DNA from 3 places in the Agrobacterium sp. 16-172Ci genome. Region 2 is predicted to be linked to each of the others. Evidence: riboswitches for the same ligand, from Rfam matches in the RefSeq annotation. Region 2 holds a riboswitch; each other region holds the start of a gene.

Region 1 (7,162 bases), on a different contig from region 2:
CAAGGCCGTCGTGAAGGCCGCTTTCCAGAAGATCGAAATAGCGGGTGCCGGGGCCGGTGATGAAGACCGGCATATGGCCATGCAGGCTGAAGAGGCGTGAAAGACCGTTACCGAGCGCAAGTCCGGCGGTGCGGAAGGCGAACCGCGCCATGCGCGCGCCGTTGCGGGCTGAAGCGGCGATCTTGTCCACCTCGGCGATCGGCACGAATTTCGCCGGTTCCGCCTGCGGCGGGGCTTCGAAAGCAGAACGCAGTATGGCGTAAAACCCGGAATAGGCCTCGATGCAGCCTTTGGTGCCGCAACGGCACAGCGCGCCATCGGCCAGATGCAGCATGTGGCCGAAATTGGGAGCGCTGACATCGATTGCGTCGCCCGTCGAGCGGGCGATGCCAAGGCCGATGCTGTGGCCGAGCGACAGAGTGACGAGGGCTTCCGGCGCTGAGTTTTCCCGTGCCTGCTCCCGCATCCAGATGGCTTTTGCGGCCAGCAGCGTCTCGTTGTTCAGCGTCACGCGAATGCGCCCGTCCCCGGAAACGAGTCGCTGGAAATCAATCCTTTCGTCACCTAGAACCGGCGACCAGACAAGCGTTGCCGTGGCCGCATCCACCAGCCCCTTGCTGCTGATCGACACCTGGAGGATATCGTGACGGTCGATGCGCGAGCGATCGGCAAGTCTTGCGAGGCCAGCGAGGATCGCGCCGCCGAATGTGCCTTTTTCAGCTGTAATCCTCTGTTCGGTGAAGCGGTCCACCAGCTTGCCGGCATAATCGACCAGCGAATATTGCACGCTGTCGGATGAGATGATGACGATGGCGACATGGCAGAAAGCGCCGCGCGGGCCGAAGAGAATGCGCGGCCGGCCACGGCCGGCGGTGGCGAGCTGCTCTTTCCGCAGAATGAGCCCGGCCCGCTCAAGCTCGGTGGTGATGGCGGACACGGTTGCGGAAGCAAGTCCGGTGAAAGACGACATGTCGGTATGGGAAAGGCTGCCGTGCAGGCGCAGCGCCGCCATCACCGACAGGCTGTTTTTCTGGCGCACCAGTTCCGTACTTGCAATGGCGGACATGGGCTGGGGCATGCTCCCTGAACGGCCTTTTTCCTGTCGTGCTGATCCACTCTGATGGCGCATGCCAGAGCGAAGATCAAGGCACCCGGATGCTGCCCGCAGCCGTTGTTGACAGCATGGGGAATCTCTGACATTAATTTTCTCGACTGTCGAGAAAATTGTGAAACCACAGAGACCGGCAGCTTTTTCCGGGCGTTTTTCCTGCATGGAGGTGCGGGGCTTCGCCCTTACCGGGAGGACATCATGAATTCTTTTGCCAAGCTTTTGGCGGGTACGGCCGTACTCGTTTCCCTGCACACTGCCGCCATGGCCGCTGATCTCGTCGTCGGCGTGTCCTGGTCAAATTTCCAGGAAGAACGCTGGAAAACGGATGAGGCGGCCATCAAGGCAGCGCTCGACAAGGCCGGCGCGAAATACATCTCCGCCGATGCGCAATCATCCGCCGCAAAGCAGCTCACCGACGTGGAATCGCTGATCTCGCAGGGCGCAAACGCGCTGATCATTCTGGCGCAGGACAGCGACGCGATTGGTCCGGCCGTTGAAAAGGCCGTTGCCGAGGGCATTCCGGTCGTGGGTTACGACCGCCTGATCGAAAACCAGAACGCCTTCTACATCACCTTCGATAACAAGGAAGTCGGCCGTCTGCAGGCTGCCGAAGTCTTCAAGGTGAAGCCGGAAGGCAATTACGTCTTCATCAAGGGCTCTTCTTCCGACCCGAATGCGGACTTCCTGTTCGCCGGTCAGCAGGAAGTGCTGAAGGCGGCCATTGACGGCGGCAAGATCAAGAATGTCGGCGAAGCCTATACCGATGGCTGGAAGCCGGAAAATGCCCAGAAGAACATGGAACAGTTCCTGACCAAGAATAACAACAAGGTCGATGCGGTCGTCGCCTCGAATGACGGCACGGCCGGCGGTGCAATCGCCGCTCTCGCCGCGCAGGGCATGGCAGGTTCGGTTCCCGTTTCCGGTCAGGATGCCGATTTCGCCGCGCTGAACCGCGTCGCGCTCGGGACGCAGACGGTGTCGGTCTGGAAGGACAGCCGTGAACTCGGCAAGGAAGCGGCTGGCATTGCGCTGGAACTGGCCGGCGGTAAGAAGATGACCGAGATCAAGGGTGTCTCCACGTTTGAAGGCGGTCCGAAAAAAGTGAAGATGCAGTCGGTCTTCCTCAAGCCTATCGCCATCACGAAGGACAATCTGAACGTCGTCATCGACGCCGGCTGGATCAAGAAGGAAACGGCCTGCCAGGGCGTGAAGGCTAAAACGGTCAAAGCCTGCGATTGAGCGAATAGGTCCCGGTTCGGGCGCTGCGCCATGGTTCATGGCGCGGCGCCTTTAGAGCATTTCCAGGAAAAGTAGGCCCCGGTTTTCCGTCCGGAAATGCGCCAGAAAAAAGCGAAAACGCTCTAAGATGTGAGGAGCACCGGCAGTTCATGGCCGATATGACCCAGTCCAATACTACAGCGTCGCAAAAGACGGAAAAAACAGGCTCGATAACGCGCTTCATCAACGCCACCGAGCTGGATACCAGACTGCTCGGCATGGTCGGTGCGCTTCTTCTGATCTGGATCGGATTTCATATCCTGTCCGGCGGGCTGTTTCTGACGCCGCGAAACCTCTGGAACCTCTCCGTGCAGACCGCCTCCGTGGCTGTCATGGCAACCGGCATGGTGCTCGTCATCGTCACCCGCAATATCGACCTGTCGGTCGGGTCGATCCTCGGTTTTTCCGGCATGATTATGGGTGTCATGCAGGCGGAAATCCTGCCGCAGATCCTCGGCTTTGAACATTGGGCCACGTGGATCGTCACGCTTATGGTCGGCATTCTCGTCGGCGGCGCCATCGGCATGTTGCAGGGCTCCATCATCGCCTTCCTCAACGTGCCGTCTTTCATCGTCACGCTCGGCGGCCTGCTTGTCTGGCGCGGCGGCACCTGGTTCATCACCAGCGGCCGCACCGTGGCGCCGATGGATTCCACCTTCCGCCTGATGGGCGGCGGCACCAGCGGTTCGATCGGCGCGACATGGAGCTGGATCGCCGCTGTCATCGCCTGCGTCGCCATCATTGCGGCCATCCTGAACTCCCGCCATCAGCGCCGCCGTTTCGGCTTTCCGTTGCGGCCCGTCTGGGCGGAATATTTTCTGGCCGCGCTGGGCTGCCTTGTCGTCATCGGTTTCGTGGCGGTGGTCAACAGCTATCCATGGCCGGTCAACATCGCCCGCAACTATGCCGATGCCAATGGCATCGCCTGGCCTGAAGGCGGTCTGTTCATTTCGCATGGCATCGCCATTCCGGTGCTGATGGCGCTCGCCGTCGGTGCGGTCATGACTTTCATCGCCACACGGCTGCGTTTCGGCCGTTATGTCTTCGCCATCGGCGGCAATCCGGAAGCGGCCGAACTCGCCGGCATCAAGACCCGCTGGGTCACGGTGAAGATCTTCACGCTGATGGGTGTTCTGTGCGCCATCGCCGCCGCCATCTCCACCGCCCGCCTCAACGCGGCGACCAATGCCCAGGGCGAGCTGGACGAGCTTTACACCATCGCGGCGGCCGTCATCGGCGGCACTTCGCTTGCCGGCGGTGTCGGAACCATAGCGGGTGCGATGCTCGGCGCGCTCGTCATGCAGTCGCTGCAATCCGGCATGGTGCTGGTGGGCATCGATACGCCCTTCCAGCGCATCGTCGTCGGTGTGGTTCTGGTCGTCGCCGTCTGGCTCGACACCATCTACCGCGCCCGCGCCAAGTAAGAACCGAGGAGAACTCCTATGACGGACCAAGTCACGCCCCTCGTGGAAATGCGCAATATTTCCATTTCCTTCGGCGGTATCCATGCGGTGGAAAACGCCTCTGTCGATCTTTTCCCCGGTGAGGTGGTCGCCCTTCTCGGCCACAATGGCGCGGGCAAATCGACGCTGATCAAAATCCTCTCCGGCGCCTATCGGCGCGATGGCGGGGATATTCTCATCAATGGCGAGGATGCCGATATCCGCAATCCACGCGATGCCAAGAAATACGGCATCGAGACCATCTACCAGACACTGGCCGTGGCCGATAACGTCGATGCGGCCGCCAATCTTTATCTCGGCCGCGAGCTGAAGACGAAATGGGGCACACTTGACGATGTCGCCATGGAAGCCTCGGCCCGCGAGGTCATGGGGCGTCTCAACCCCAACTTCCGCCGGTTCAAGGAGCCGGTGAAGGCGTTGTCCGGCGGCCAGCGGCAATCCGTCGCCATCGCCCGCGCCATTCTGTTCGATGCCCGTATCCTCATCATGGACGAGCCGACGGCCGCACTCGGCCCGCAGGAAACGGCGCAGGTGGGCGATCTCGTCAAGGAGTTGAAACGGCAGGGCATCGGCATCTTCCTCATCAGCCACGATATTCACGATGTCTTCGATCTGGCCGACCGGGTCTTCGTGATGAAGAACGGCAAGGTGGTGGGCCATGCCCGCACGCAGGATGTCACCAAGGACGAGGTGCTTGGCATGATTATTCTGGGCAAGGTGCCGCCCGGTGCGGTGCCGGGGCCGGGTGCGGTCGCGCTCTGAGTTCAGTGAAATAAAGATATAAAGATTTCTTTATGTCTATTGACATCGTGGTGCCCGTGGTGAGAAATGCGGGTGTCATGGTTCTCCGGGCTCGTTTGTTCGATCCCGGAGCTAAGAGGGAATCCGGTGCGCCGACGATCGGCAAGACCGGAGCTGCCCCCGCAACTGTAAGCGGCGAGCCTTTGTCCAACACGTCACTGGGGTAAACCCCGGGAAGACGGACAAAGGCGACGACCCGTAAGCCAGGAGACCTGCCAGGACAAAATAACGTCCACGGGCGGGGTGTCCCGGTGGTTGCTGCAATGGTCCGGCACAGGCCGGGCCTGCACGCGTCCGCTTTACCCATGCCCCCACAACCAAATGGGGTATGAAAATGCCAGACAAGTCCATTCCAGTCGCATCTCTCGGTTTTCCGAGGATCGGACGCCATCGTGAACTGAAGTTCGCGCTTGAAGGCTTCTGGTCCGGCAAGATTTCCGAGACGGAACTGCTCGAAACCGCAGCTAGGCTGCGCGCCGAAAACTGGGCGCTTCAGCTTGAGAAGGGGATTGCCCATATCCCTTCCAACGATTTTTCCCTTTACGATCATGTCCTAGATACAGCCGTGATGGTGGGCGCCATTCCATCCCTCTATGGATCGGCGGGCGGAGATGTTTCCCTCTCCACCTATTTCGCCATGGCGCGCGGCAGCCAGAGCGAAGGGCATGCAGGCTGCGGCCATGGGCATGAAGGACATTCGCATCATGGTCAGGGCGTTCCGGCGCTGGAAATGACCAAATGGTTCGACACCAACTATCACTACATGGTACCGGAGGTTTCAGAGGATCAGCATTTCGTGCTCACCTCGCAAAAGCCGGTCGACCACTTCCTTGAGGCGAAGGCGCTCGGCGTCCATACGCGTCCGGTCATTCTCGGCCCGGTCACGTTCCTGAAACTCGCCAAGGCGCGCGAGGCAGCCTTCAAGCCGCTCGATCTGCTGGCGAGGCTGCTGCCCGTCTATGAAGAGCTGCTGCGTCGCCTGCGCGTGGCCGGTGCGGACTGGGTCCAGATCGACGAGCCGGTCGCCGTGCTTGATCTTTCCGAGGGGGAGCGTCACGCGCTGGCCGTGGCCTATCAGGCTTTGTCGAAGGCCGCGCCGGATCTGAAAGTCCTGCTCGCCACCTATTTCGGTGGGCTTGAGGACAATCTCGAAGCCGTCGCGTCGCTTCCGGTCGCGGGCCTTCATATCGATCTGGTGCGAGCACCCGATGCGCTGGAGGCGGCGTTAAAAGCGTTGCCGGAAAATCGCGTCCTGTCGCTGGGTGTCATAGACGGCCGCAACATCTGGCGCGCTGATCTCGCCGCAATCATTACCCGATTGGAACCCGCCATCGCGGCACGCGGTGCGGCGGCGTTTCAGATCGCGCCCTCCTGCTCGCTGCTGCATGTCCCGGTCGATCTCGAACTGGAAACCGGCCTCGATGCCGATCTCAAAAGCTGGCTTTCCTTCGCCACCCAGAAGCTCGGCGAACTTGCCACGCTTGGCAAGGCTCTCGGTAATGGCAAGGCTGCTGTCGCGACGGAACTGGCGGCTGCCTCCAAGGCCGTTGCCGGGCGTGCATCCTCACCGAAGGTAACGGACGCCGCCGTACAGAAGCGTATTGCGACGATTGGCGAGGCCGACAGGAAGCGGGCGAGCCCGTTTGCCGAGCGGCAGAAAGTGCAATCGCAGGCCATCGCGCTGCCGCTTTTCCCAACGACGACCATCGGCTCTTTCCCGCAGACGCCGGAGGTGCGCAAGGCCAGATCGGCACATTCCAAGGGCGCGCTGACCGATGCGCAATATGAAAAATTCCTGGAGAAGGAAACCGAAGCGACCATTCGCTGGCAGGAGGAAATCGGTCTCGACGTTCTCGTGCACGGCGAGTTCGAGCGCAATGACATGGTGCAATATTTTGGCGAACAGCTTTCCGGCTTCGCTTTCACCCAGCATGCATGGGTGCAGAGTTACGGTTCGCGTTATGTGCGCCCGCCCATCATTTTCGGCGACGTGTCGCGTCCGAAAACGATGACGGTTCGCTGGTGGGAATATTCGCAGTCGCTCACCGACAAACCCGTCAAGGGCATGCTGACCGGGCCGGTGACGATCCTCAACTGGTCCTTCGTGCGCGACGATATCGCCAGAAGCCTGACATGCCGCCAGATCGCGCTCGCCATCCGCGATGAGGTCAATGATCTCGAAGCAGCCGGCGCGCAGATGATCCAGATCGATGAGGCGGCTCTTCGAGAAGGACTGCCGCTTCGGCACCGGGACTGGCAGGATTATCTCGGCTGGGCGGTGGAATGCTTTCGCATTTGCTCCAGCGGCGTGGGTGACCGCACACAGGTTCACACGCATATGTGCTATTCCGAGTTCAACCAGATTATCGATGCCATTGCTGCCATGGACGCCGACGTGATCTCCATCGAGACCTCGCGTTCGAAGATGGAACTGCTGAATGCGTTTCGGACCTACAAATACCCGAACCAGATCGGTCCCGGCGTTTATGACATCCACTCGCCGCGCGTG
Region 2 (7,162 bases):
GCTTTGGCATTGACGTGAAGGACATCAACAAGATCGGCGATGAAAACGATCCGCGTATCGTCGGCCATGATGTCACCAATGGTAACGAAGAAGGCGGCCGCGCGGCGATGGAAAATCTGCTGCAGAAGGACCCGACCATCAACGTCGTCCATACCATCAATGAACCTGCGGCTGCCGGCGCTTATGAGGCGTTGAAGGCGGTCGGCCGTGAAAAGGATGTTCTGATCGTTTCCGTCGATGGCGGTTGCCCGGGCGTCAAGAACGTCGCGGAAGGCGTGATCGGCGCGACCTCGCAGCAATATCCGCTGCTGATGGCGGCGCTTGGCGTGGAAGCCGTCAAGAAGTTTGCCGACACCGGTGAAAAGCCGAAGCCGACTGAAGGCAAGAACTTCGTCGATACCGGCGTGACGCTGGTAACCGACAAGCCGGTCAAGGGCCTCGACTCCATCGATACGAAGGAAGGTCTCAACAAGTGCTGGGGCTGATGCCTCGCCGTTGAAACCCGCGGGGGCATTCGTGCCCCCGCCCTTGGACGAGAATGATTCAGGCACGATCCGGGGGATCGGACAAAGGAACAAACGAGCGCGTCAGGCGTCCTGCGGGGATAGCATAGGCCGCTTCACAACACTTTGAAATCTATGCATCATTCTCTTTGGAGATAGGCCCGGTGTCAGGGCTGGTGCGATAGAGCGATCGGGAGGAAAATCCATGAGCGATCAGCCGGTGCGGGCTCAGCCGCATAATGAATTTGAAAAAGTGCTTTCGGGAAGTTCGACGCAGGTCGCTGCTTTCGATACGCACGACAAGAGTGTGCTGGAAAAACTGCAGCACTTTCTCCACTCCAGCCCGGCGGCCGTTCCGCTTATCGTTCTGGTGCTGTCGCTGATTGTTTTCGGCCTGCTTCTCGGCGGCAAGTTTTTCTCGGCCTTCACGCTGACCCTTATTCTGCAGCAGGTCGCCATCGTCGGTATTGTCGGCGCGGCGCAGTCGCTGGTCATCCTGACGGCGGGCATCGATCTGTCGGTCGGCGCGATTATGGTCCTGTCTTCCGTTGTCATGGGACAGTTCACCTTCCGTTACGGCTTGCCGGCGGAACTTTCCATTCTCTGTGGCCTTGCCGTCGGCGCATTTTGCGGCTTCATCAACGGCATTCTGGTCTCGCGCATGCGCCTGCCGCCCTTCATCGTCACGCTAGGCATGTGGCAGATCGTATTGGCGACCAACTTCCTCTATTCCGCAAACGAAACTATCCGCGCCCAGGATATCGCCCAGCAGGCGCCGATCCTGCAATTCTTCGGCGCCAATATCCGGGTCGGCGGCGCGGTCTTCACCTATGGCGTCATCGCAATGGTCCTGCTCGTCGCCCTGCTCTGGTATGTGCTGAACCGCACCGCCTGGGGTCGCCATCTTTATGCTGTCGGTGACGATCCGGATGCCGCCGAACTTGCCGGTGTCAACGTCAAGCGCATGCTGACCACCGTTTACACGCTGTCGGGTCTCATCTGCGCCTTCGCCGGCTGGGCCTTGATCGGCCGCATCGGCTCGGTTTCGCCGACAGCCGGTCAATTCGCCAATATCGAATCCATCACTGCGGTGGTTATCGGCGGCCTTTCGCTGTTCGGTGGACGTGGCTCCATCATGGGCATGATCTTCGGCGCCCTGATCGTCGGCGTCTTTTCGCTCGGCCTCAGGCTTATCGGAACAGACCCGCAATGGACCTATCTGTTGATCGGCGTCCTCATCATCATGGCTGTCGCAATCGACCAGTGGATCAGAAAGGTAGCAGGCTGATGGCAAAAGAACCCATTCTCACAGCACGCAATCTCGTCAAGCGCTATGGTCGTGTGACCGCCCTCGACCATGCCGATTTCGATCTCTATCCGGGCGAAATCCTGGCGGTGATCGGCGATAACGGCGCTGGCAAATCTTCTCTCATCAAGGCGATTTCCGGTGCGGTGACACCCGATGAAGGGGAAATCCGGCTGGAAGGCCAGCCCGTGCAGTTCCGCTCGCCGATAGAGGCGCGCAAGGCTGGCATAGAGACGGTCTATCAGAACCTCGCGTTGTCGCCGGCGCTTTCCATAGCCGACAATATGTTTCTCGGCCGCGAAATCCGTAAACCCGGCATTCAGGGCAGCCTCTTCCGCGCCCTTGACCGCCCGGCCATGGAAAAATTCGCCCGGGAGAAACTGTCGGAACTCGGCCTGATGACGATCCAGAACATCAATCAGGCGGTGGAAACCCTCTCCGGGGGTCAGCGTCAGGGTGTGGCGGTGGCGCGTGCAGCCGCCTTCGGCTCCAAGGTCGTTATCCTCGACGAGCCGACGGCAGCACTCGGCGTGAAGGAAAGCCGGCGTGTTCTGGAGCTTATTCTGGACGTGCGTTCGCGCGGCCTGCCGATCGTCCTCATCTCGCACAACATGCCGCATGTCTTCGAGGTTGCGGATCGCATCCATATCCACCGGCTCGGCAAGCGCCTGTGCGTTATCAATCCGAAGGACTACTCCATGTCCGACGCCGTCGCCTTCATGACCGGCGCCAAGGAAGCGCCGAAGGAAACGCTTGCCGCATGACGCTGAAGCTTGAAACCATCGCCGAAGACGTTCTTCGGCGGGCAGAAGGTAGATCCCGTTTTATCGTCGCTATTGCCGGTCCCCCTGGGGCCGGCAAATCCACGCTGGCGGATGCCCTTTGTGATGCTTTGCTGGCACGGGGCGAAACGGCCGCCGTGCTGCCCATGGACGGCTTCCATATGGACAATGGCATCCTTGAAGGGCGCGGGCTGCTGCCGCGAAAGGGCGCACCCGAAACCTTCGACGTGCGCGGTTTCCTCGATATCGTCTCCGCCGTCCGCAGGGGCGGGCAGGAGGTGCTTGTTCCGGTTTTCGACCGTTCCCGTGAAATCGCCATAGCGTCCGCCCGGGCGATTGCGCCGGAAACACGCTTTATCCTTGCTGAAGGCAATTATCTGCTGCTGGACGAGGCGCCGTGGACAACTCTTTCCAAAAGCTTCGACCTCACCGTTTTTGTAGGGCCGTCCGTCGACGTGCTTGAGGAGAGGCTACGGAAAAGGTGGCAGGGCTATGGTCTCGACGAGGCTGCGATCCACGCCAAACTTTTCGAAAACGATCTTCCGAACGGAAAAAGGGTGATCGAAAACGCCCGTCCCGCCGATATTCATATCGACATCTGGGAATAGACTAACGCATTTTCTGTTTGAGCGTCGGCGCGCTCGTGCCGTTAAGCCTTTGTTGACCATGTGTTGAATCTTTTTGATCCACAGGGTGGGGCTTTTGTGTGTCTATTCATTGACGCGAAAATTTCCTCATATACTATATGTGGTGTTCGAGGTTCTTCCGATTCGCAAGGGTTGGGAGCTAAGACGGGAATTCGGTGCGTAACGCCATCATGGTGGAGCAAGGCCGAAACTGCCCCCGCAACTGTAAGCGGTGAGCATCGTTCCGATTTGGGTCACTGGAGCCGAAAGCTTCGGGAAGGCCGGAATAGATGTTGTGACCCGCAAGTCAGGAGACCTGCCTTGAGCGCAAACGTCCACGGGCGGGGTGTCCGGAGGAAGGTGTATGACGCAAATGATTTGCGTGCGCCCTTTTCTGCCCCCTCCAGAACAAGCTTCGGGGTGAAGTCATGCCAGTGCATTTGTTTGAGTTGCTGCGCTCGTCGGCGTAGAGAGCGATTTTACGCGGCTAGAGCCGCGCACGCCCACCTTAATGACAGATCCATCGCCGCCCGATTGCGATTGCAATCGGCAATGTTGAGCCGTGTCCGAAACCGGCTTCGAGAGAGGAAATTATGACCGTCACCGTTTACAGCAAGCCCGCCTGCGTCCAGTGCACTGCCACTTACCGCGCCCTCGACCGCATCGGTGTCTCCTATGAGATCATCGATATTTCCGAAGATGCGGATGCGCTCGATCATGTCCGTGGCCTCGGCTATATGCAGGTGCCCGTGGTCGTCGCCGGTGAGCGCCATTGGGCGGGTTTCCGGCCGGATATGATCGGCTCGATCAGCTGAGGTGGAGGGGCGATGGGCCTGATCGTCTATTATTCCAGCCGCTCTGAAAACACCCATCGTTTCCTTCTGAAACTGGGACGGCGTCTGTTTCGCCTGCCGCTCGGCGCGGAGGACGACGTACCGCATGTGTCGGAGCCCTATGTGCTGGTCACACCCACCTATGGGGGGGGGGGCACCAAAGGGGCCGTGCCGAAACCGGTCATCCGGTTCTTGAACGAGCCCTCCAACCGAAACCTCATTCGCGGCGTTATCGCGGCGGGAAACACGAATTTTGGCGCAGCTTTCGCATCCGCCGGAGATATCGTCTCGCGCAAATGCGCCGTGCCGTTTCTCTATCGCTTCGAGCTTCTTGGCACGGAGGAAGATGTCGCCAACGTCAAACATGGATTGGAACGATTTTGGACACGCTGACCTCAAGCGCCATGCGCAAGGACGCCAAACAGCCGGCAACAGCAACCCAGAAACCGCTCGATGCGGCTCTGGACTACCACGCGCTGAACGCGATGCTGAACCTTTACGATGAGAACGGAAAGATCCAGCTCGACAAGGATCGCCTTGCCGCCCGGCAATATTTCCTCCAGCACGTCAACCAGAACACCGTGTTTTTCCATAACCTTCGGGAAAAGCTAGATTATCTGGTGACGGAGGGATATTACGAGCAGGAGGTGCTGGACCAGTATTCCTTCAATTTCGTCCGCGACCTCTATGACGAGGCCTATGCCCGGAAATTCCGCTTTCCGACCTTTCTCGGCGCCTTCAAATATTACACCTCCTACACGCTGAAGACCTTCGACGGAAAACGTTATCTGGAGCGTTACGAGGATCGCGTCTGCATGGTGGCGCTGGCCCTTGCGCGCGGTGATGAGCAGCTTGCGCGCAATCTGGTCGATGAAATCATTTCAGGCCGCTTCCAGCCGGCAACGCCGACATTCCTCAACGCCGGCAAGAAGAGCCGCGGTGAGCTGGTTTCATGTTTTCTGCTGCGTGTGGAAGACAATATGGAAAGCATCGGCCGCTCCATCAATTCGGCCCTGCAGCTTTCCAAGCGCGGCGGCGGCGTGGCGCTGTCCTTGACCAATATTCGCGAATTCGGCGCGCCGATCAAACAGATCGAAAACCAGTCGTCCGGCGTTATTCCCGTCATGAAGCTGCTGGAAGACAGTTTTTCCTACGCCAACCAGCTTGGTGCGCGTCAGGGTGCCGGCGCGGTCTATCTGCATGCTCACCATCCGGATATCATGCGCTTCCTCGACACCAAGCGCGAAAATGCCGACGAGAAAATCCGCATCAAGACCCTGTCACTCGGCGTGGTGATCCCCGACATCACCTTCGAACTCGCCCGCAACAACGAGGATATGTATCTGTTTTCGCCCTATGATGTGGAGCGGGTCTATGGCGTGCCGTTGACCGAGATTTCGGTCACCGAAAAATACCAGGAAATGGTCGCCGATAGCCGCATCCGCAAGAAGAAGATCAAGGCGCGCGAATTCTTCCAGGTGATCGCCGAAATCCAGTTCGAGAGCGGTTACCCCTACATCATGTTTGAAGATACGGTGAACCGCGCCAATCCGGTTGCCGGCCGCATCAGCATGAGCAATCTCTGCTCGGAAATCCTGCAGGTCAGCGAGGCAAGCGAATTTAATGCCGATCTTTCCTATAGCCATATGGGCAAGGATATCTCCTGCAATCTCGGCTCGCTGAACATCGCCTCGGCGATGGATTCGGCCGATTTCGGCAAGACCATCGAGACCTCCATCCGTGCGCTGACGGCGGTGTCGGATATGAGCCATATTTCCTCCGTTCCTTCGGTGGAAAAGGGCAATGATGCCAGCCACGCCATCGGGCTAGGCCAGATGAACCTGCACGGCTATCTGGCGCGCGAACGCATCTTCTACGGCTCCGAAGAAGGCGTCGATTTCACCAATATCTATTTCTACACCGTCACCTATCACGCCATCCGCGCCAGCAACCGGCTGGCGGTGGAAAGGGGCCAGAGCTTCAAGGGCTTTGAGAACTCCAAATATGCCTCGGGTGAATATTTCGACAAATATACCGACCGGGAATGGTTGCCTGCGACGGAAAAGGTCCGTGAGCTGTTCGAAAAAGCCGGTATCGCCATTCCGACGCAGGAGGACTGGAAGGCTTTGAAGCAGGACGTCATGGCGTCAGGTCTCTATAACCAGAACCTTCAGGCCGTACCGCCCACCGGTTCGATCTCCTATATCAACCACTCCACTTCCTCCATTCATCCGATCGTCTCGAAGATCGAAATCCGCAAAGAGGGCAAGATCGGCCGCGTTTATTACCCGGCTTCCTATCTCTCGAACGACAATCTCGAATATTATCAGGACGCCTATGAAATCGGCCCGGAAAAGATCATAGACACCTATGCAGCCGCGACCCAGCATGTCGATCAGGGCCTGTCGCTGACGCTGTTCTTCCGCGATACGGCAACGACGCGCGATATCAACCGGGCGCAGATCTACGCCTGGAAGAAGGGCATCAAGACCATCTACTACATCCGTTTGCGCCAGATGGCGCTGGAAGGCACGCAGGTTCAGGGCTGCGTTTCCTGCACGCTCTGAATTGAGGACAAGACAATGAATATCGCCGTAAAACCCGTGTCCCGCATTCGTGCGGTCAACTGGAACCGCATCGAGGACGACAAGGACCTCGAAGTCTGGAACCGCCTGACCTCGAATTTCTGGCTGCCGGAAAAGGTGCCGCTCTCCAATGACATCCCCTCCTGGGGAACGCTGAAGCCGGAAGAGCAGAAACTGACAATCCGTGTCTTCACCGGCCTGACATTGCTCGACACCATCCAGAACGGTGTCGGCGCCGTGCGCCTGATGGCGGATTCGGCAACGCCGCATGAGGAGGCGGTGCTTTCCAACATCTCCTTCATGGAGGCCGTGCACGCCCGCTCCTATTCCTCGATCTTCTCGACGCTGTGCCTCACCCCTGACGTTGACGACGCCTATCGCTGGTCGGAGGAAAACGAATTTCTGCAGCGTAAATCCGCGCTCATCATGCGGGAATATGACAGCGGCGATCCGTTGAAGAAAAAAATCGCCAGCGTGTTTCTGGAAAGTTTCCTGTTCTATTCCGGCTTCTATCTGCCGATGTTCTG
Region 3 (7,162 bases), on a different contig from region 2:
GGAATTGAAGAAGAACGTCATCTGAAATCCGTGGTTCCGAAGGTTTAAACCGTGCAGCGGCTCGCCAGTGTTTCCAGCATTGACTGGCAGGCCGAGAGTTCACCGGCCGTTATGAATTCGTCCGGCTTGTGGGCGCGGCCGATATCGCCCGGGCCGCAGATGATGGCATCGATGCCGGCCGCCTGAAAAAGCCCGGCCTCCGTGCCATAGCTGACGGCGGCGATGCAGGGCGCGTCGGTCAATTCTTCCAGAAGCTTCACGAGCGGCGCATCGGCGGCAAGGGAGAGCGCCGGATAATCGCTCATCGGCGTCCATTCTATGTCGATGCCCCTGGCGGCGAGCGCTTCGACGCCGTCGCGCACCGGCTGGAGCAGGGCGACCGGCGATACGCCAGCAATCGCCCGCGCTTCCAGTTCGATGGCGCAGAGATCGGGGATGATATTGATCGCCTGTCCGCCTTTCGCCGTGCCGATCTGCAGGGAGGAATAGGGCGGCTCGAATGTCGCTTCGAAAGGCCCCTCGGTGAGAGCCTGTGCGGTCTCGACCGCCTTTGCCATGATGCCGGTCATCAGATGAATGGCGTTCACGCCCTGATCCGGCCGCGAGGAATGGCCGGAGCGGCCGCGAATGGTGATGCGTGCGGCGGCCTTACCCTTGTGGGCGCGCACGGCGCGCAGATTGCTCGGTTCGCCGATGATTGCGCCCGCCGGTTTTGCGCATAGTTCCGGCAAGCGGGCGATGAGATGCGGAACGCCACGGCAGCCCGCCTCCTCGTCATAGGAAAAGGCGATGTGAACGGGCCGCTTCAGCGCCATGCGTGAAAATGCCGGTGCTGCGGCGAGAACCGTGGCCAGAAACCCTTTCATGTCGGTGGTTCCGCGTCCGTAGAGACGCTCGCCTTCGGTTGCCAGCGTAAAGGGATCGGAGGACCATTCCGGCTCACCGGCAGGCACCACATCCATATGGCCGGAAAGGATGTATCCGCTGGCATCGGTCGGGCCGAAGCTGGCGAAGAGATTGGCGCGGTCGCCTTCCGGGCCGGCAAGCAGCGATACTTTTGCGCCGTGGCTTTCCAGATAATTGGCGATCCATCCGGCGATGTCGCCATTGGCGGTTCCGACCACCGACGGGAAGCCGACAAGACGCTCCAGAATGTCGATTGCGTTCATGGCTGTCTCCGTCGCTTCAACGCCGAAAAGCTTAGAGCGGCCTGCGGCGTTTATCTGCTGAAATACGGGTGATTTCAGTAGATTGTTGTGTCCTTCCAGCGCTTTCGGAAAATTCCTGCTGGCGAGGCTGGTTATCTTCGGATGTCGTGAGCTGGGCTGCCGGGATCTAGGTTCCGCGCCGGAGGGAATGAGAGCCGTTTGTCATGGAGCTGCTCAAAGTCGATAGTTTCGAGTTGCGGACAGTGGATATCGCCGATGTGGAGGCCGATCATCTGCATGCTTTGTCCATGGCTGTCGGATGGCGATATCACGCGAACGAATGGTGTTTCCTGCGGCAGTGCGGGGTCGGCCTTGTCGCGCTTGACGAGATCGATCGTGTTGTCGCAACGGCAATGCTGTTTCCTTATGATGAGGCTTTCGCGACGGTCGGCATGGTCATCGTTTCCCCCCGTTTGCATGGGCAGGGCGTTGCACCATGGCTGGTGGGCCAACTCATTGCTGGCTACCCTGACGCCGCCCTGCGGTTGAACGCCACGGAAGCCTCGCGACGGCTTTTCGCACGGCTGGGTTTTGCCGGAGATACGGAGAAAGTACATCTCCTGCGCGGCAAGGCACGTTGCCCTGCCGAGATGCAGACGCTTGGAAGAAAGCAGAGAATCGAGCCGCTGTCCTGGGATCATTTGTCCGCCGTGGTGGATCTGGATCGGGCGGCTTTCGGTGTTTCGCGCCGGGGCGTCCTGCAACGCCTTGTTCAGGAAAATACGGGTTACGGCCTGTTCGAGGCCGATCGTCTTGCCGCCTTTGCATTGCGGCGTGCGGCGGGGCGGGGCCATATTGTCGGCCCGGTCATCGCCGGTGACGAGGCGGATGCGATTGCGTTGGTGAGGCGACATTTTTCCGATCTCGACGATCAGCTTGTCCGTCTCGATACCGTGCGGGATAGCGGTCTTCTGACCGAGTTTCTGACGCAATCCGGGCTGGTGGGTATCGAAACGCTCACCGTCATGTCGAAAGGCGCGCTGCAACCGGCAGGCTCCGGTTCCGCAAAGATTTTCGCCCTGGCAAGCCCGTCTTTGTGCTGAGGTGCGGCACTATCGCAATTGACGCCCCGCCTCTTGCCCCTTATGTGAGAAAGCGACGGTTCCTGCAGCCGAAAGGCGAAGGGATTAATAGGGAACATGGTGCGGGCGATCTTTTTCGCCCAATGCCGTGGCTGCCCCCGCAACTGTAAGCGGATTGTCGTTCATCCCCGTGACGCTTCAAGGCGTTATGCCACTGTATTCTCCAGAATGCGGGAAGGCAGATGAGTGACGCAAATCCGTGAGCCAGGAGACCTGCCGTCGAAATATAAACCATCGTTACGGGCGGGGAAGCCCGGAGGAGGAGATTGTAATGTTATTTCATAACATTTCGTTTGCGTCCTATTGCCGTTCTCCGTACAAGACGTCCCGCTGTTGCTGCGCGTTCTGACGCCTGCTGCTCTGGAATAAGATTTACTTTCGACTGGAGAACACATGTTTCATTCTAGACGCCTGCCGGTCCATGCCGGTTTTCTGGCCGCGGCGCTTGCGGCTTTGCCTGTCGCCGGCGCCAATGCTGCCGAAACCACTTATCCCCTGACGATCAACAGCTGCGGTCAGGAGATCACCTTCAAGCAGGCGCCCGCCCGCACCGTGTCCGTCGGCCAGAGCACGACCGAGGTTCTTTACCTCCTCGGCCTCGCCGACAAGGTGGTCGGCACGGCGCTGTGGATCGGTCCGGTTCTGAAGGGCTACGAAGAGGCCAATGCCAGGGTCGAGCGTCTGGCTGACAATGATCCGAGCTTCGAGGCGGTCATCGGCAAGAATCCGGACCTCGTGACGACGCAGTTCCAGTGGCAGATCGGTCCGGAAGGCGTTGTCGGAACACCGGCGCAATTCGCCGAGCTTGGCGTTCCCGTTTATACCTCGCCCGCCGATTGCATGGGCAAGGACAACTCCGGCGGCGGCGACGGCGTGCGCAACACCGTCTTCACCATGGATCTGATCTACCAGGAAATCCGCGATCTCGCCAAAATCTTCAACGTGCAGGATCGCGGTGAAGAGGTCGTTGCCGACCTGAAGAAGCGTGAAGAAGCCGCCCGCGCCAAGATCGCCTCGGCAAATGGCAAGCTTTCGGCCGTCTTCTGGTTCTCCAGCGCCGAGCTGGATATCGATCCCTATGTGGCTGGACGCAATGGCGCTCCCGGCTACATCATGTCCGCGCTGGGCTTAAAGAACGTCATCGAAAGCGATGAAGAATGGCCGACCGTCGGCTGGGAAACCATCGCCAAGGCAAATCCGTCCATCATCGTTGCCGGCAAGATGGATCGCCGCCGTTTCCCGGCTGACGATGTCGCCGTCAAGCTGAAGTTCCTCGCCACCGATCCCGTGGCCAGCATCATGCCCGCCGTCAAGGAAGGTCATGTGTTCGAGATGGATGCGCAGGCGATGAACCCGACCATTCGCACCATTGAAGGCATCGAAACGCTGGCCGAGGCGATTTCGGCTGCCGGCCTCGCGAAGTGAACGGTCTTTCCATCCATCTCGGCAGAGTAGGGCTGGCTTTTGCTGCGCTCGCACTGCTGCTCGTCGCGCTGATGGCCGGGGCGGCCATCGGCGAGACCGCCATTCCTTTCGACGTCGTGGCGAAAACAATCGCCAACCGCGTCTTCCATGCGGCCTATCCGCTGGAGCCGCTGGATGAGGGCATCGTCTGGAGTTATCGTCTCAGCCGCGCGGTCGTCGCCGCCTGTTGCGGCGCTTCTTTGGCGCTGGCCGGGGCGGTGCTGCAATCGCTTCTGCGCAATCCGCTTGCCGATCCTTATATTCTCGGCATTTCCGCTGGCGCCTCCACCGGTGCCGTCGCTGTCGCGCTGCTTGGCTTCGGAGCGGGGTTCCTGACGATGCCGGCCGGGGCGCTTATTGGTGCCTTCGTTGCGTTTTCGCTGGTCAGTCTTCTGGCGGTGCGGGCGGGACACGGCAACAGCGCCATCATTCTTGCCGGGGTGGCCGGGTCGCAGCTGTTTAATGCCATGACCTCTTTCATCGTCACCAAATCCGCCAATGCAGAACAGGCGCGCGGCATCATGTTCTGGCTGCTGGGCAACCTCTCCGGGGTGCGCTGGCCGGATGTCTGGCTGGCGCTGCCGGTCAGTCTTGCGGGACTTGCGGTGTGTCTCTGGTATGCTCGGGCGCTCGATGCCTTCGCCTTCGGCGGTCAGGCTGCTGCCTCGCTCGGCATTCCGGTGCGCTGGGTCTATGCGGTGCTGATCTCCGTTTCGGCGATCATGACGGCTGCGATGGTGTCGCTGGTGGGCTCCATCGGCTTCGTGGGCCTCGTCATTCCGCATGCCGCGCGCATCTTCGTCGGCGTTCGCCATGGCATATTGCTGCCGGTAACGGCGCTGACCGGCGCGGTTTTCATGATCGTCGCGGATATTCTCTCTCGCATTGTCATTCCGGGGCAGGTGCTGCCCATCGGCGTCATCACCGCGCTCGTCGGCGCGCCCGCCTTTGCCTTCATCCTTGGGCAGAAGAGGGGGCGTTCATGAAATTATCCGCCCACGACCTGCATTTCCATGCCGGCAATATCGATATTGTGCGTGGGGTCTCGCTCGATGTCGGTTCGGGTGAGTTTCTCGGCATCATCGGACCGAACGGTTCCGGCAAAAGCACACTGCTTTCCATGCTGGCAGGCATTCGCAAGCCGCGCCGGGGGCACGTTACGCTCGGGGATGAGCCGCTTGCCTCATTGGGACGGCGAGACCTTGCCCGCCGGCTTGCCTTCGTGGAGCAGCAGGCCGAAACTACCGAACGGATCACCGCACGGCAGGCGGTGGAGCTTGGGCGCACGCCCTATCTCGGGCCGCTTTCCGCTTGGTCGCAGCAGGATGACGCCATTGTTGATGCAGCACTTGCCAATGTCGATATGGCCGATAAGGCGGAGCGCAACTGGCACCATCTTTCCGGCGGCGAACGCCAGCGCCTGCATATCGCCCGCGCATTGACGCAGGAGCCGCATATCCTGCTTCTGGACGAACCGACCAACCACCTCGACATAGGCCACCAGATCGGCCTGCTCGATCTGGTGCGCCGGCAGGGCCTGACCGTTGTGGCGGCGCTGCACGATCTCAATCACGCCGCCATGTTCTGTGACCGGGTCGCCATCATGCATCGGGGCGAGATGATTGCGGTCGGTCCGCCGCGCGAGGTTCTGACACCAGCGAGAATAGCCGCCGTCTTCGGGGTGGAATGCGTTGTCACCACGGATGAGGGCGGCTTTTCCCATATTCGTTTTCTGCCGGCCCACGGGCGGGCCGAGCATGCAAGGAAAGTACTGGCACGATGATGAAGTTGCTGAATTTTGCCGGGATTGCCGTGGCGATTAGCATGGGTTTTCCCTTTCATGCTTCCGCCGAGACCTTCGAGGTGAAAATGCTGAACCGGGGAGAAAAAGGCCCGATGGTGTTCGAACCCGACTTTCTGGAAATCGCCCCCGGCGACCGTGTGCGCTTCGTGCCCACCCACAAGAGCCACAATGCCGCGACCATTGACGGCATGATCCCTGAAGGTGTCGAAGGCTTCAAAAGCCGGATCAACGATGAATTCGAGACCGGTTTCGAAAAACCGGGCTTTTACGGCATCAAATGCTCGCCGCATTACGGCATGGGCATGGTCATGCTGATCAAGGTCGGCGAGGCGACCCTGCCGCAAAGCTACCGGACGGTGGATGTGCCCGGCCGGGCGAAGCCGCGCTTGGAGGAATTATTCGAGCGGGCGGGAAAATGAGGTGTCGGCGGAAGTCTTGAGAGGCGGTTCAGATCGTCCGGAAGGGTGCTTGCAAAGTCCGCAGACCTTCCCTCCGTCATGCTCGGGCCTGTCCCGAGCATCTGCAACCGATTGATTTTACGACACGTTGGCAGATCCTCGGGACAAGCCCGAGGATGACGTAGTATATGCGGATAGTGAAGGCGGCTATGGTTTCCCTCACGCCTTTCCGGAAACATCCGGCTTCACTGCGCACACAGCATAACGATGCTGCAGCCCGCGCAGAATGCCTTTCAAAAGGCTGAAATTTTTCGCCTGGGCGCGGTGAATGGCCTGAAGCTCCTGATCGATTGCCACAGGTTCGAAGCCGGTCGCACGCAACAGCGCCGCGACATCGCCAGCCCTTGCGCCCTTCGAAAAATAGACGCGGGAAAGAATGCTGTTGAAGGTGTTTTCCGGATCCGCCGGCTTGTGCGGCTGGTCCGGTTTGACGAGGCCGATGCTTTCGAGACCGGCCGCCAGTTTCTTCACCAGTTTTTCGCGCCAGCCGGTGTTCACGAAATCGCCGTCGACGATCAGAAGCCGTCCGCCCGGTTTCAGAACGCGGAACCATTCGGCGAAGCTTGCCTGCGGGTCCACCAGCGTCCAGACCAGATGACGGGTGATGATGACATCGGCGCTTTCATCCGGCTCCATCGTGTTTTCGGCATCGCCGACGAAAAAGCGGATGCTGCGGCCACGGCTTTTCGCTTTTTCACGGGCAAGCGCCAGCATGGTTTCCGACCAGTCCATGCCGGTGACCTGAAAACCGAGATCGTCCATCAGGTGCGAGATGACGCCGGTGCCGCTGGCAAGATCGAGCGCCCTGCGGCCTTCTCCGCGGCCGAGATGTTTCAGGATAAGCGCGTGCCAGGCCTCGCGCTCGTCTTCGGAAAAAATTTCATGTCCGGGGGAAAGGTCGAAAGTCGCGGCGCGGCCGGACCAGTAGGATTTGATTTCGTCTCTTAGACTGTCGTTTTTGCCATATTGGATTGTGTCGATCATCGGTCTTCAACTCATGTACCGGTCAGTTAAGAATGGCTCTAAAACATAAATGTTGACTAGTACAGTCAGAAAATAATACAGCCGCGCCAGTCAACACTGGAGAGCAATATCCGATGCGCATCTCAGCCAAATCTGCGGCACTTGCCCTTGGCCTTCTCGTAT

Evidence for each region. Region 2 has a riboswitch for cobalamin ahead of nrdH (glutaredoxin-like protein NrdH). Riboswitches for the same ligand answer to the same signal wherever they lie in the genome.
Region 1: linked by a shared signal. The riboswitch ahead of metE (5-methyltetrahydropteroyltriglutamate--homocysteine S-methyltransferase) and the one ahead of nrdH (glutaredoxin-like protein NrdH) in region 2 are both predicted to bind cobalamin.
Region 3: linked by a shared signal. The riboswitch ahead of ACQZ40_RS14575 (ABC transporter substrate-binding protein) and the one ahead of nrdH (glutaredoxin-like protein NrdH) in region 2 are both predicted to bind cobalamin.

Annotation. Positions count from the first base shown of each region.
Region 1 covers NZ_JBNWBW010000020.1:26,329-33,490, forward strand. The annotation lists gene ACQZ40_RS17530 (ROK family protein) at 1-1,066, opposite strand, end outside; gene xylF (D-xylose ABC transporter substrate-binding protein) at 1,310-2,350, shown strand; gene ACQZ40_RS17540 (sugar ABC transporter permease) at 2,500-3,813, shown strand; gene ACQZ40_RS17545 (ATP-binding cassette domain-containing protein) at 3,832-4,614, shown strand; cobalamin riboswitch at 4,676-4,887, shown strand; gene metE (5-methyltetrahydropteroyltriglutamate--homocysteine S-methyltransferase) at 4,988-7,162, shown strand, end outside.
Region 2 covers NZ_JBNWBW010000038.1:21,729-28,890, reverse strand. The annotation lists gene ACQZ40_RS24255 (sugar ABC transporter substrate-binding protein) at 1-485, shown strand, start outside; gene ACQZ40_RS24250 (ABC transporter permease) at 709-1,791, shown strand; gene ACQZ40_RS24245 (ATP-binding cassette domain-containing protein) at 1,791-2,573, shown strand; gene ACQZ40_RS24240 (nucleoside triphosphate hydrolase) at 2,570-3,199, shown strand; cobalamin riboswitch at 3,332-3,555, shown strand; gene nrdH (glutaredoxin-like protein NrdH) at 3,811-4,032, shown strand; gene nrdI (class Ib ribonucleoside-diphosphate reductase assembly flavoprotein NrdI) at 4,045-4,443, shown strand; gene nrdE (class 1b ribonucleoside-diphosphate reductase subunit alpha) at 4,431-6,617, shown strand; gene nrdF (class 1b ribonucleoside-diphosphate reductase subunit beta) at 6,633-7,162, shown strand, end outside.
Region 3 covers NZ_JBNWBW010000015.1:10,336-17,497, forward strand. The annotation lists gene ACQZ40_RS14560 (2-hydroxyacid dehydrogenase) at 1-21, opposite strand, end outside; gene argE (acetylornithine deacetylase) at 45-1,169, opposite strand; gene ACQZ40_RS14570 (GNAT family N-acetyltransferase) at 1,373-2,251, shown strand; cobalamin riboswitch at 2,291-2,525, shown strand; gene ACQZ40_RS14575 (ABC transporter substrate-binding protein) at 2,684-3,715, shown strand; gene ACQZ40_RS14580 (FecCD family ABC transporter permease) at 3,712-4,740, shown strand; gene ACQZ40_RS14585 (ABC transporter ATP-binding protein) at 4,737-5,537, shown strand; gene ACQZ40_RS14590 (pseudoazurin) at 5,534-5,977, shown strand; gene ACQZ40_RS14595 (class I SAM-dependent methyltransferase) at 6,176-7,000, opposite strand; partial or broken gene ACQZ40_RS14600 (ABC transporter substrate-binding protein) at 7,114-7,162, shown strand, end outside.